DNA from 2 places in the Streptomyces sp. LaBMicrA B280 genome. Region 1 is predicted to be linked to the other one. Evidence: predicted binding sites of a transcription regulator. Region 1 holds the regulator's gene; the other holds the start of a gene.

The links. Region 1 encodes HspR, which represses chaperone genes until heat shock. Its sites were predicted from a motif close to TTGAGNNNNNNNNNCTCAA; they were not measured.
Region 2: lon (endopeptidase La) is a predicted target of HspR. The motif match lies at 3,499-3,517, and genes of this name have one in related genera.

Annotation. Positions count from the first base shown of each region.
Region 1 covers NZ_JBMJCT010000033.1:302,789-310,136, forward strand. Annotated here, with positions in the region: gene dnaK (molecular chaperone DnaK) at 1-1,427, shown strand, start outside; gene grpE (nucleotide exchange factor GrpE) at 1,424-2,098, shown strand; gene dnaJ (molecular chaperone DnaJ) at 2,135-3,310, shown strand; gene ACLF5H_RS26340 (heat shock protein transcriptional repressor HspR) at 3,316-3,771, shown strand; gene ACLF5H_RS26345 (sugar ABC transporter substrate-binding protein) at 4,113-5,219, shown strand; gene ACLF5H_RS26350 (LuxR C-terminal-related transcriptional regulator) at 5,459-6,475, shown strand; gene ACLF5H_RS26355 (LuxR C-terminal-related transcriptional regulator) at 6,470-7,348, opposite strand, start outside.
Region 2 covers NZ_JBMJCT010000065.1:21,507-28,854, forward strand. Annotated here, with positions in the region: gene ACLF5H_RS35905 (lysozyme) at 100-924, shown strand; gene lon (endopeptidase La) at 1,056-3,476, opposite strand; gene ACLF5H_RS35915 (hypothetical protein) at 4,038-4,355, shown strand; gene ACLF5H_RS35920 (hypothetical protein) at 4,819-6,081, opposite strand; gene ACLF5H_RS35925 (DUF4365 domain-containing protein) at 6,074-6,565, opposite strand; gene ACLF5H_RS35930 (rhomboid-like protein) at 6,908-7,348, opposite strand, start outside.

The DNA.
Region 1 (7,348 bases):
ACGTCCTGCGCATCGTCAACGAGCCGACGGCCGCCGCGCTGGCCTACGGCCTCGACAAGGACGACCAGACGATCCTCGTCTTCGACCTCGGCGGCGGCACCTTCGACGTGTCCCTGCTGGAGATCGGCGACGGCGTCGTCGAGGTGAAGGCCACCAACGGTGACAACCACCTCGGTGGTGACGACTGGGACCAGCGCGTCGTCGACTACCTGGTCAAGCAGTTCCAGTCCGGTCACGGCGTGGACCTGTCCAAGGACAAGATGGCCCTCCAGCGCCTCCGCGAGGCCGCCGAGAAGGCCAAGATCGAGCTGTCCTCGTCCACCGAGACCTCGATCAACCTGCCCTACATCACGGCGTCCGCCGAGGGCCCGCTGCACCTGGACGAGAAGCTCACCCGCGCCCAGTTCCAGCAGCTGACGGCCGACCTGCTGGAGCGCTGCAAGACGCCGTTCCACAACGTCATCAAGGACGCCGGCATCTCCATCAACGAGATCGACCACGTCGTCCTCGTCGGTGGCTCCACCCGTATGCCCGCCGTGGCCGAGCTCGTCAAGGAGCTGACCGGCGGCAAGGAGGCCAACAAGGGCGTCAACCCGGACGAGGTCGTCGCCATCGGCGCCTCGCTCCAGGCCGGTGTCCTCAAGGGCGAGGTCAAGGACGTCCTGCTGCTCGACGTCACCCCGCTGTCCCTCGGTATCGAGACCAAGGGCGGCATCATGACCAAGCTGATCGAGCGCAACACCACGATCCCGACGAAGCGCTCCGAGATCTTCACCACGGCCGAGGACAACCAGCCGTCCGTGCAGATCCAGGTCTACCAGGGCGAGCGCGAGATCGCGGCGTACAACAAGAAGCTCGGCATGTTCGAGCTGACCGGTCTGCCGCCGGCGCCCCGCGGCGTCCCGCAGATCGAGGTCTCCTTCGACATCGACGCCAACGGCATCATGCACGTCACGGCGAAGGACCTCGGCACCGGCAAGGAGCAGAAGATGACCGTCACCGGCGGCTCCTCGCTGCCGAAGGACGAGGTCGACCGCATGCGCGAGGAGGCCGAGCGCTACGCGGAGGACGACCACAAGCGCCGCGAGGCCGCCGAGACCCGCAACCAGGGCGAGCAGCTCGTCTACCAGACCGAGAAGTTCCTCAAGGACAACGAGGACAAGGTCCCGGGCGAGGTCAAGACCGAGGTGGAGTCCGCCATCGCCGAGCTGAAGGAGAAGCTCAAGGGCGAGGACACCGCCGAGATCCGCACCGCCACCGAGAAGGTCGCGGCCGTCTCGCAGAAGCTCGGCCAGGCGATGTACGCCGACGCCCAGGGCGCGCAGGCCGCGGGCGACGGTGACGCCGGTGCCGGCCAGGCCAAGGCCGACGACGACGTCGTGGACGCCGAGATCGTGGACGACGAGCGCAAGGACGGTGCCGCGTGACGGAGGAGACCCCGGGCTTTGACGAGAAGCCCGACGTCCCCTCCGGCGCCACCCCTGACGACGCCGAGTCGAAGGCCGCCCCCAAGGAGGGGGCGGCCCCGGCCGGGGACGCGAACGCAGACGCCGGTCTGGTCGCCCAGCTGGACCAGGTACGCACCGCGCTGAACGAGCGCACCGCGGACCTCCAGCGGCTCCAGGCCGAGTACCAGAACTACCGCCGCCGGGTCGAGCGGGACCGGGTCACGGTCAAGGAGATCGCCATCGCGAACCTCCTGACCGAGCTGCTGCCCGTGCTCGACGACATCGGCCGCGCACGGGAACACGGCGAACTGGTCGGCGGCTTCAAGTCGGTGGCCGAGTCGACCGAGGCCACCGCGGCCAAGCTGGGCCTCCAGCAGTTCGGCAAGGAGGGCGAGCCCTTCGACCCGACCATCCACGAGGCCCTGATGCACAGCTACGCGCCGGACGTCACCGAGACGACCTGCGTGGCGATCCTGCAGCCCGGGTATCGCATCGGCGAGCGCACCATTCGCCCCGCGCGGGTGGCCGTCGCCGAGCCGCAGCCGGGCGCGCAGGCCGGGAAGCCGGAGAAGGCGGGCAAGGCCGAGGGCGCCGAGGAGAAGTCCGAGGCGGCCGACGACAAGGAGAACGGTGGCCCGGAGGAGGGCTGACGTAATCACAGCGGACGGGAAGGAGGGACGTCGGGGATGAGCACCAAGGACTTCATCGAGAAGGACTTCTACAAGGTCCTCGGCGTCCCCAAGGACGCCACCGAGGCCGAGATCAAGAAGGCGTACCGGAAGCTCGCGCGCGAGTTCCACCCGGACGCCAACAAGGGCAATGCCAAGGCCGAGGAGCGCTTCAAGGAGATCTCCGAGGCCAACGACATCCTCGGCGACCCCAAGAAGCGCAAGGAGTACGACGAGGCGCGCGCCCTGTTCGGCAACGGCGGCTTCGGCCCCGGGCCGGGCGCCGGCGGCGGCAACTTCAACTTCGATCTGGGCGACCTCTTCGGAGGCGGCGGCACCGCCCAGGGCGGCGGCTTCGGCGGCGGGCTCGGCGATGTCTTCGGGGGCCTGTTCAACCGGGGCGGCGCGGGCGGGGCGACCCGTACGCAGCCGCGCCGCGGCCAGGACGTGGACACCGAGGTCACCCTCAGCTTCACCGAGGCGATCGAGGGGGCCACGGTGCCGCTGCGGATGACCTCCCAGCAGCCCTGCAAGGCCTGTTCCGGCACCGGCGACAAGAACGGCACGCCCCGGGTGTGCCCGACCTGCGTCGGCACCGGCCAGATCGCCCGGGGCTCGGGCGGCGGCTTCTCGCTGACCGACCCCTGCCCCGACTGCAAGGGCCGCGGTCTGATCGCCGAGAACCCCTGCCCGGACTGCAAGGGCAGCGGCCGCGCCAAGTCCTCGCGCACCATGCAGGTCCGCATCCCGGCGGGTGTCACCGACGGGCAGCGGATCCGGCTGCGCGGCAAGGGCGCCCCCGGCGAGCGGGGCGGCCCGGCAGGCGATCTGTATGTGACCGTGCACGTGGGCGAGCACCCGGTGTTCGGCCGCAAGGGCGACAACCTCACGGTGACCGTCCCGGTCACCTTCGCCGAGGCCGCGCTCGGCGGCGAGGTGCGGGTGCCGACCCTCGGCGGCCCGCCGGTCACCCTGAAGCTGCCCCCGGGCACTCCGAACGGCAGGACCATGCGGGCCCGCGGCAAGGGCGCGGTCCGCAAGGACGGCACCCGCGGCGACCTCCTGGTCACCGTCGAGGTGAGTGTCCCGGAGGACCTGTCGGGGAAGGCTCGTGACGCACTGGAGGCGTATCGCGAGGCGACCGCGGGCGAGGACCCGCGGGCGGAGCTGTTCGAGGCCGCGAAGGGAGCTTGAGCGTGATGGAAGGCCGGCGGCGCAATCCGTACGAACTGACCGAGGAGACCCCGGTCTACGTCATCTCGGTGGCGGCCCAGCTCTCCGGACTCCACCCGCAGACGCTGCGCCAGTACGACCGCCTGGGCCTGGTCTCCCCGGACCGCACCGCGGGCCGGGGCCGGCGCTACTCGGCCCGTGACATCGAACTGCTCCGCCAGGTGCAGCAGTTGTCGCAGGACGAGGGCATCAACCTGGCCGGCATCAAGCGCATCATCGAACTGGAGAACCAGGTCGCCGCGCTCCAGTCCCGCGTCGTGGAGCTGGAGTCGGCCCTGGACGGCGCGGCGGCCACCATGCGCCAGCGCGAGGCCGCCGTGCACGCCTCCTACCGGCGGGACCTGGTCCCGTATCAGGAGGTCCAGCAGACCAGCGCGCTGGTCGTGTGGCGGCCCAAGCGGTCCCCGCAGCAGGGCGACTGAGCACCCGCCCCACCACGCACGGCGAAGGGCCCGCGGACGCATCCCGTCCGCGGGCCCTTCGCCGTCCCCGGACCCGGCGGGCCCGGCGGCGGGCACGTCACGGGGCCCGTCACGGGCACAACCCATTCTTTGCCGCCTCGTGAACTCCCCTTGGATGGACGGTCCGTAAAGGGTGTTTGGAGAGGTTTCCCCATTGCTTTCACATGTTGGACGGCGCGTAGTGTTGCCCACTCGTTAAGCAAGGCTTCTTGACGCCGGCTGTCGGCTCCGCGTTGTCTTTTCAGACACCTGGGTCCTCTAGCAGCACCCACGTCCGAAACACACGTGAAGTGAGCCCTCGTATGCGCCGTATCGCCCTGTCCGTGGCCGCCTCCGCGGCGACCCTCTCGCTGGCCGGCTGCGGCGTCCTGAACGCGACGGGGGACAGCACGAGCGCGAGCCCGGCCAAGGGCAACGACCTCACCGTGGGCCTGCTGCTGCCGGAGAAGACCAACACGCGCTACGACAAGTTCGACTACCCCATCATCAAGAGCAAGGTCGCCGACCTGACCGCCAAGCAGGGCAAGGTCGAGTACGCGAACGCGAACGCGGACGCGGCCAAGCAGTCCGGCCAGATGCAGAAGATGATCGACGACAAGGTCGATGTGATCCTGCTCGACGCCGTCGACGCGCACGGCATCGCGGGCGAGGTGAAGAAGGCCAAGGACGCGGGCATCCCGGTCATCGCCTACGACCGCCTGGCCGAGGGCCCGATCAGCGCGTACGTCTCCTTCGACAACGAGCTCGTCGGCGAGGTGCAGGGCCGCTCGCTGCTGGACGCGCTGGGCTCGAACGCGAGCACCGCCACGAAGATCGTGATGATGAACGGCTCGCCCACCGACCCGAACGCCAAGCAGTTCAAGGAGGGCGCGCTCTCCGAGCTGAACGGCAAGGTGACCATCGCGGCCAGCTACGACACCACGGACTGGAAGCCGGAGAACGCCCAGGCCAACATGGCGAAGGCGATCAGCCAGATCGGCGCGGGCAACATCGCGGGCGTCTACTCCGCCAACGACGGCATGGCGGGCGGTGTCATCAAGGCACTGAAGGCCGCGGGCGTCACCAGCCTGCCGCCGGTGACCGGCCAGGACGCCGAACTGGACGCCGTACAGCGGGTGGTGGCGGGCGAGCAGTACATGAGCGTCTACAAGTCCTACCCGGACGAGGCCGAGGCCGCCGCGCAGATGGCCGTCTCCAAGGTCCAGGGCAAGGACATCCAGTTCGACGCCCTCACCGAGGACAAGGTGGACAGCCCCACCACCAAGAACATCCCGTCCAAGCTGGTCCAGGTGAGCGCCCTCACGCGCAAGTCCATCAAGGACACGGTCATCGCGGACGGCATCTACACCGTGGACGACATCTGCACCGCCAAGTTCAAGGCGCAGTGCGCGGCGATCGGCCTGAAGTAGCAGGTCGCCGCACCGCGCCTCCCCGGCGGGCGCGGTGCGGCGGCGCGATCAACGATGCCCTCGTCCTGCGGGCGTCGCCACCGTCATCTTGTTGCAATGCGAGGGGCGGAGCCTGGGGGATACCCGGACGAAAGGGTCGCTAACGACCGCCGCGCCCTGGGGAGCCGTGTTGCGGACCCGGTCGGCGCCACGCATAGTTGCGCTGCGGAAGTGGCAGCACACCGGGGGTGGAATGCGCGATGGCCGGGCGGAGGGCGGAGCATCCCCACGGTGCCGACCAGCTGTGCGAGGCCGGGGACCGCGTGTACTCACGGGCGGTGCGCCGGGGCCGGGTGCCGCGCGTCGAGGCCGAGGCGGTGCCCTGCCTGCTGGAACTGGCCCTGCTGCACCCGGACCCCGACGACATGGACTGGCTGGTCCCCACCTCCCCGCAGGAGGTCATGACCCGGCTGCTGCGCGGGGTCTACGACGAGGTCAGTGAGAGCCAGCGCCGGGTGGGTTCGGCGGTGGCCGCCTTCGAGTGGTACGCCGGGCTCGGCCAGTTGCAGGCGCTCGCGGCGCCGGGCGGGGGCAGCGCGGTACGGGTGCTGGACGGGCTGTCCCGGATCCAGGCCGCGATGGACGAGGCGACGCAGGCGTGCACCACCGAGGTGCTCACCGTGCAGCCGGGCGGCATCCGCCGGGAGGCCGAGCTGACCGAGGGCCTGCACCGGGCGCTGGCCCTGCGCGGGCGGGGCGTGCGCATGCGGGACCTGTACACGCATGTGGCCCGGCACGGGCAGGGGCTGCTCAACTACCTGGAGCTGATGGGCGACACGGTGGAGGCCCGCACCCTGGACGAGGTCATCGACCGGCTCATCCTCTTCGACCGCACCGTGGCCTTCATCCCGGCGAACGCCGACCGCACCATGGCCCTGGAGCTGCGCCACCCGGCGCTGGTGGAGTACCTGGTGACCGTCTTCGAGCGGCTGTGGCGGCTCGCCATCCCGCTCACCGCGCCGCTGCCGGACACCGGTATCGAGGGCATCTCGCACCGCGAGCAGTCCATCGCGGCGCTGCTCGCCGAGGGCCATCAGGACGCGGTGATCGCCGAGCGGCTCGGCATCAGCGTGCGCACCTGCCGCGCGCACATCGCCCGCCTCTCGGAGACCCTGGGCGCGGCGAGCCGTACCCAGCTGGGGGTGCGCATCGCGCAGGCGGGCCTGGACGGCAGCGGCAGGGGCCTGCCGGCGGCCGCGCGCGACGCCTCGTTATGAGCCCGGCGCCTCGTCCGCCCGGCGCAGGATCTCCGACCGCGCGATGAGATAGCCCAGTTGGGCCCGGCTGACGCTGCCGAGGGCGGCGGAGAGCTTGGCGACATGCAGGCGTACGGTGCGCACGTTCATGCCCAGCCGGTCGCCGATGGCGGCATCGGTGTGGCCCTCCACCAGGAGGGCGGCGATGGCGCGTTGGCGCGGGGTGGCGCCGTCCGCGGCGGGGGCCGGCGGGCGCCGCGGGCCCATCGGCGTGGCCAGGTGCCAGAACCGGTCGAACATCGTGGCCAGGTGCTCCACGATCGCCGGCTGGCGGATCTCCAGGGCCATGGTGCGCTCGGCGTTGGCGGGTATGAAGGCCATCGTCCGGTCGAACACGAGCAGGCGCTCGGAGACCTCGTCCAGGGTGCGGGCCTCCAGGTCGCCGCGCAGATGCTCGTAGCGGGCCAGGACGGTTGGCGAGTGGCGCATGGTGTGCTGGTAGAGGACGCGGATCCGGGCGCCGCGGTCCAGCAGCGCCTGGTCGCGGTCGAAGGCGGCGGCGTCCAGTTCGGGGGTCATCCGGGTGTGGTCCACATGCGGCTGGATCGCCAGGAACTCCTCGCGGACCTCGGCCGCGGCGGCGGTGAGGATCTGGTTGATGCGGTCGACGCCGTTGTGCACCCGGACCACCGGGGTGCTGCCGGGCAGGCTGTGGGCCGTCCGCAGCAGGGGTTCGAGGCTCCGGGCGATACGGGTCTCCCGGCGGCGTTCGGCGGCGATGCGTTCGGCGGAGGCCCGCAGCAGCTCCTGAAGGGCCACCGAGGCGGCCACGGGCTCCAGCAGACGGGTGTCGGCGGCGGTCGGCTGGAGCAGCCCCAACCGCTGGAGGCAGGG
Region 2 (7,348 bases), on a different contig from region 1:
CATTGAATGACATGCCCACGACAGTGCGCCACTTTCGAGGTCACTGCCATGTTCCCCCCACTTTCACCCCACCCTCCCCACCCTCCCCGGAGGCACGTCATGCCCGCGCCCAGACCTCGCTCACTCCGCCCGCGCCCGCTCGCCGTCATGGTCACGGCCCTGCTCGCGGCGATGGCCTGCGCACTCCCCCTCACCACCGCCGAGGCCGCGTCCACGCCCACCCGCGGCACCGCCTACATGGGCGAGACCGTCGCCGCGCACGACGGCACCCACGGCACCCCCACCAGCGGCGACGCCACCCAGACCGAGGGTGTGGACGTCTCCAACTACCAGGGCAGCGTGGCCTGGTCGACGCTGTACGGCAGCGGGGTCCGCTGGGCCTACACGAAGGCGACGGAGGGCACGTACTACACGAACCCCTCCTTCACCCAGCAGTACAACGGCTCGTACAACGTGGGCATGATCCGCGGCTCGTACCACTTCGCCACCCCGGACACCACCAGCGGCGCCACCCAGGCGAGCTACTTCGTCGCGCACGGCGGCGGCTGGTCCAAGGACGGCAAGACCCTGCCGGGCGTGCTCGACATCGAGTGGAACCCGTACGGCGCCGACTGCTACGGCAAGACGGCGAGCCAGATGGTCAGCTGGATCGCGGACTTCCTGAACACGTACAAGTCCCTCACCGGCCGGGACGCCGTGATCTACACCGCCACCAGCTGGTGGACCGAGTGCACCGGCAACTACGCCGGCTTCGCGGCCAACAACCCGCTGTGGGTCGCCCGCTACGCCTCGTCCGTGGGGACGCTGCCGGGCGGCTGGTCGTACTACACGATGTGGCAGTACACCTCCTCCGGCGCGACCGTCGGCGACCACGACTACTTCAACGGCGCGCTCGACCGCGTCCAGGCGCTCGCCAACGGCTGACGGCCGGGGCGGCCACCGGGCGTCATCGGCCGACGCCCCGCCACGCCCGGCTCACCGAGCCGGGCGTGCGCACGGCGAGGACCCGGGCCTCCCTCACGGGACCCGGGCCCTGCCCTTCCCCGAAGCGTCCGTCACGCCGCCAGGGGAACCTCCGGCGCCGCCGCGTCGGCCGCGGGCACCAGCGCCAGCTCCAAGACCTGGCGGACGTCGGTCACGGTGTGCACGTCGAGCTTGTCCAGCACCTCGGCCGGGACGTCGTCCAGGTCGGCCTCGTTGCGCTTGGGGATGATCACGGTGGTCACCCCGGCGCGCTGCGCGGCGAGCAGCTTCTGCTTCACCCCGCCGATCGGCAGCACCCGGCCGGTCAGCGAGACCTCACCGGTCATCGCCACGTCCGTGCGCACCTGACGGCCGGAGAGCAGCGAGGCCAGCGCGGTGGTCAGGGTGACACCCGCGCTCGGGCCGTCCTTGGGGACCGCGCCCGCCGGGAAGTGGATGTGCACGCCCCGGTCCTTCAGATCGGTCACCGGCAGCTCCAGTTCGGCGCCGTGGCTGCGCAGGAAGCTCAGCGCGATCCGCGCCGACTCCTTCATCACATCGCCCAGCTGACCGGTCAGGGTCAGCCCCGCCGCGCCGGTCTCCGGGTCGGCGAGGGACGCCTCCACGAAGAGCACGTCGCCGCCCGCGCCGGTGACCGCGAGCCCGGTCGCCACCCCGGGCACGGCCGTACGGCGCTCGGCCGGGTCCTGCGCCGACTCGGGCACATGGTGCGGCCGCCCGATCAGGGCGCGCAGGTCGTCGTCCGCGACGGTGCACGGCAGCTCCCGCTCGCCCAGTTCGTGCTGGGCCGCGACCTTGCGCAGCAGCCGGGCGATCGAGCGCTCCAGATTGCGCACGCCCGCCTCCCGCGTGTACTCGCCCGCGAGCTTGCGCAGCGCGCTCTCCGCCAGCATGACCTCGCCGGAGTCGAGCCCGGCCCGCTCCAGCTGGCGCGGCAGCAGGTGGTCCCGGGCGATGACGACCTTCTCGTCCTCGGTGTAGCCGTCCAGACGGACGATCTCCATCCGGTCGGCGAGCGCCTCCGGGATCGCCTCCAGGACATTGGCGGTGGCCAGGAAGACGACGTCGGACAGGTCGAGTTCGACCTCCAGGTAGTGGTCGCGGAAGGTGTGGTTCTGCGCCGGGTCGAGCACCTCCAGGAGGGCGGCGGCCGGGTCGCCCCGGAAGTCCGAGCCCACCTTGTCGATCTCGTCCAGGAGCACGACCGGGTTCATGGACCCGGCCTCCTTGATCGCGCGCACGATCCGGCCGGGCAACGCGCCGACATACGTACGGCGGTGACCGCGGATCTCGGCTTCGTCGCGGACGCCGCCGAGCGCGACGCGGACGAACTTGCGGCCCATGGCGTGCGCGACCGACTCGCCCAGGCTGGTCTTGCCGACACCGGGCGGGCCGACCAGCGCGAGCACCGCGCCCCCGCGCCGCCCGCCGATCACCCCGAGTCCGCGGTCGCCGCGCCGCTTGCGCACGGCCAGGTACTCGGTGATGCGCTCCTTGACGTCCTCCAGGCCCGCGTGTTCCGCGTCGAGGACCGCCTTGGCGCCCCGGATGTCGTACGCGTCCTCGGTCCGCTCGTTCCAGGGCAGTTCGAGGACGGTGTCCAGCCAGGTGCGGATCCAGCTGCCCTCCGGCGACTGGTCGGAGGACCGCTCCAGCTTGTCGACCTCCTTGAGCGCGGCCTCGCGGACCGTCTCCGGCAGGTCGGCGGCCTCCACCCGGGAGCGGTAGTCGTCGGACTCCGCGCCCTCCTGGTCGCCGTTCAGCTCGCGCAGCTCCTTGCGGACGGCCTCCAGCTGACGGCGCAGCAGGAACTCGCGCTGCTGCTTGTCGACGCCCTCCTGGACGTCCTTGGCGATGGTCTCGGCCACGTCCTGCTCGGCGAGGTGGTCGCGCAGCTGCTGCGTGGCGAGCTTGAGGCGGGCCACCGGGTCGGCGGTCTCCAGGAGTTCGACCTTCTGCTCGGTGGTGAGGAAGGGCGAGTAGCCGGAGTTGTCGGCGAGCGCGGAGACGCCGTCGATGGCCTGGACGCGGTCCACGACCTGCCAGGCGCCGCGCTTGCGCAGCCAGCTGGTGGCGAGTGCCTTGTATTCCTTGACGAGTTCGGCGACCTGGCCGGGCAGCGGCTCGGGCAGGCTCTCGTCCACCTCGGCGCCCTCGACCCACAGGGCGGCGCCCGGTCCGGTGGTACCGGCGCCGATGCGGACGCGGCTTCGGCCGCGGATCAGCGCGCCGGGGTCGCCGTCGGCCAGCCGGCCCACCTGCTCGACCGTGCCCAGCACACCGGTCCTGGCGTACGTGCCGTCCACCCGGGGCACCAGCAGCACCCTTGGCTTGCCGGGTTCCGAACGCGCGGCGGCCTGTGCGGCCTCCACCGCGGCGCGGACCTCGGCATCGCTCAGGTCCAGCGGAACCACCATGCCGGGCAGCACGACCTCATCGTCGAGCGGCAGCACGGGCAGGACGAGCGTGAACGCCGATGACTCAGCAGCCATGATCTCCCCTTCGGCAGTCAACTTGAGTTATGCCGACTCAATGTCTGTCGCCGGGGGAATGTTCCCAACGGGGCGTTCGCTGTCAGCGATCGCCTTGTCGGTTGGCCCTTGACCTGGCTCTCTTCAGCTTTGCAGCTTCATGCTTCGTCTGGTCTCTTGTCTTGCAGAGTGCCCTTTCGTCGCGGGCTCTGGTTAGAGTCACGACAGGTTCGTTGGGGGTACTGCCGGAGTTCCGCCCCCCGCTAGTGGATGCCTGGCACTCCGGCTCGGGACCCTCGCGCCGGTACGCGCGTTCAAGTCGTACAGGGGTCAGCGGCATCTGCCGGGCCTGTGGTGGTCGTCCACGATGGGCGGGCGAGCCGGGTACGAGTCCTGGCTGGAGCGTGACCACGTGATGCTCCTGGACTTCGACTCGTCGGTGGCGTGAATCTCGTCTCAGCTGTTCTGGCGATCAGATGCGAGCAAGGGCATCTCGCATGCGCCGGACTACTTCGCCCGCTGCGAGAACGGCACGGGGTGGTGGTCGATTGCCGTCCGGCGGAACGGCACGAGCCTCGGGACGTGGTGAAGTTCGGGGCGCCGCAGGCAGCCTGCATCCAGGTGGGATGGGAGTTCCGGCTGGTCGGGGCACCGGACGCGATCGTGATGGGCAATGTGCGCCGGCTGGCGGGCTACCGCCGCTCCCGCCACCGGCTAGAGCCCGTGGCCACCGAGTCGCTGGCCGTGTTCGCCGAGCCACAGCCGCTGGTGCCGGGAGCCTCAGCGGGGGACTCGATCGGAATGCTGCCGGTGCTGTTCCACCTGCTGCGGTCGCACGAGCTGACGGTGGATGTCTCGGTGCCGATGTCAGCTGTCGCGCTGGTGTCAGCCGGGCTATGAAGGTGATGGCCGGGCAGGGCAAGCCGGTGTTGCGGCCAGGGGGCTGGATCACCTACGACAACGGAGAACACCAGGTGGTGGCGCTCGCCGACGTCCGTGCGGCTGCGGTCGGCGACGGGAGCTCGGTGGTGCTGGCTTCGCTGTCACCGGCGCAGAGCCACTGCCCGCAGTGGAGCTGTCCAGGTTGCTCGCGACGTTGCCGGAGCCGGTGCGGGAGGCGGCGCGCGAATGGGAACGGCACATGGTGGAGATCGAGACGGGACCCCCTGCCGGTCGTGCGACGTCCGGCAGGGGTCTGGGGGCTATTGGACCAGCGGGCGATCCATGCCTGGCAGGCGAAGGGGCGAGCGGACGCCCGGCTGGTCGCGGCCATCGGGGAGGCCCTGGAAGCGGAGACACACACCTCTGCACCAACATGCCGAGCCGGTCGCAGGCCCACAGGAACTGGTGAAGCCGACCAGCCTCATGAAGAGGTCGCACCTAAATCCGTGTCGTCGATGCTCATCTGCCCCTGGGTGATTTGCGGTTGTTCCATAGCCTCAACGTGCAGCAAGGCATCCAAGTGACCAACCGTGCGCACAACGCTGGCGTCGTAGAGCCAATGCAGATTACCTTCACGCTCTAGTCGGCCGTAGACCTGTAGGCCGAGGTTCTCCTCGTAGGCGTGAATAGCCTCATAGTACTGATCCTCGTCTGCCAGCCGTACTCGCACCTTTCGGGGTTGCCCTCCCATGACGTTGTCGACGCCGAAGACGCCTGGACCATCGGCTTCCTTGCGGGCCAGTAGGTGAACTCGTCCGGTCACGGTCACAAAGCCGGAGTCCTCTGCCGCGGCCAGCCGATGTGCAGCCTTCTCAAGGATGGGGGCATCGCCACCAGAGAATTCGTATCGCGATACAGGTTCCTCGAATCCTCCCGGCACAGAGGTGTCCCATTCAATCGTGATGTCCGAACCATCCGAGTGCTCGGCGATGCCGAGAATCGCGGTTGCCATCTCGTATGACACCCCCTCTCGCACGCCGGCGTCAAAACCTGTGAGCGATCCGCTGGAGCGATAGTGATCGATGGCTTCGGCGGTCGCGGACAGGGCTCTCACTACGGCATGGCTCACGTCTCGACCGTACGGTCCCACTGCCGCGCCCAAATCCAAGGACGGTGAGGCGGCAGAAAGTTTGCGCAGCGGTACGGTCGTTGCCGAGGGAGCGAAAGCCTTGACGATGTAGCTGCCCGGCTCTGTCTGCCCCATAAGTACGGAGTCGAGGTAGCGGTTGGCGAACTGGCCGTGCCGGTTGCCGAAGTGCCGCGTCTGGTCGATGTACGACTTGGCGCCTGCAACCAGAGTGCGGCGAGCGGATGAGATGAGCCGCTCGCCCTCTCGCCAGGAAATCAGGCCACTGGGGAAGGCCGCCTCCCTGCGGAAGCGGAACTCATCCGTAGGGTCGGTGAAGAGCCGTGGCGCGATCGACCGGGCCCACAGACTTCGGAAGTTGGGAGCAGTGACCTGCTGGAGCAGGCTTTGCAGAACCTCGATGTACTCCGGCGCTTCACGGTCCAGCGGTACGACAAACGATCCGGCTCGGGCGTCGGGCTCACCAGGAGGAGCGAGGCGGTTGTAGATGCCACTGCGCCTGCCGACGAGTGTCCAGCCTGCTTCAGTCATGAGCGTGGTGAGCCGCGTCGGATCGACGCGCCACAGATCGAGTTCGGTCGACGCCAACTCAGGCATGGAGCGACTCACCCCTCTCGATCTTTTCCATGATGGCGGTCAGTGCCCCGGCGTTGAAGAGGTTGGAAGTGGGAACATGAACCGACGGCTTCTCGGCCGGAGGGACTGTCATCCCCTCAAGGCTCATCCAGTAGCAGGCTTGCATGACCTCCAAGTGCGTGTGGGCTGTCCGTGTCCACTCCGCCTGCCCCTTGGGTATGGCCATGACGACCAAGAGGGACTTCATGCCCAAGCGAGGGCGTACGAGACGCTCCATGTATTCCCGCTTCTCGAAGCGGTAACGAAACGACTCCGCATTGCCGTCGATGGCTATCTGGGTCGTGCTCTTCATCTGGACGTAGAAGCTCGTCTCCTCCCCCAGAGGGTCGGAGGACGTGCGCACCAGCATGGCGTCGGCGCCGAACATGTCTCGGCCCTGTTTGATGAAAAGACAGCCTGCGGTCGCCGCAACGCTCTGCATGTAGCCCTCCTGGAGCTGCTCCATGCAGGTGGTAAACGTGCGTCGATCGACAGGCTCTGTTATGCCGCCCCTCACAGCTTGCGCCATGGGCGCCCCCCTCTGGTTGCCCCTCCCCCAGTGAGCGCAGCATACGGTCCCCTCTCAGCCGGCCGTCCAGCCCCTGTTGCCTCACACTATTGACTGCCACTGACAAGTGGACCGCCGTAAGGCGGGACGAGCGATCGAGCATCCCCGCCCTCCGGCAACGCCGGATTGATCTGCACACGCTTGTGCCGACCGCGCAGACAAAACCTCCATCGCGCCGGCCGCGGCCACCGTCCCATACAGACTCCTGTGGCACTGGGCATCAGTGCAGGCGAGGCGGCCTCAAGGGGTCTCGGCGGCCGCCCAGCGGCGTATGACGGGCCATGTCGACACGCCGATCGTCAGCGCGATCAGATGGCCCCAGTTCGTCATGGGGTCCGTATAGGCGAGCAGGTCGTTGAGCAGGAGGCCCGCCGTACCGGCGAGCAGCGGCCATCCCAGCCAGGGGCGCAGGAGGCCGGCCAGGGCGCCCGTGCTCGCGGCGACGCCGAAGCTGATGCCGTAGTCCAGGCGGTGCAGGGAGGTCTCAGGGAGATGCCCGGCGAGGACCGCGAGGCCCACCGGGACCTCCGTCGCCAGGGTCGCCAGGACATGACCGGTGAGGAAGACACAGGCGGCCCGCGCACCCCCTATCCGGCGCTCCAGCGCGGTGAGCACCAGGACGAACGCGACCGCGTACGGCGAGACGAGCCCGCCCGCGATCCACAGCGCGCTGGTCAGCAG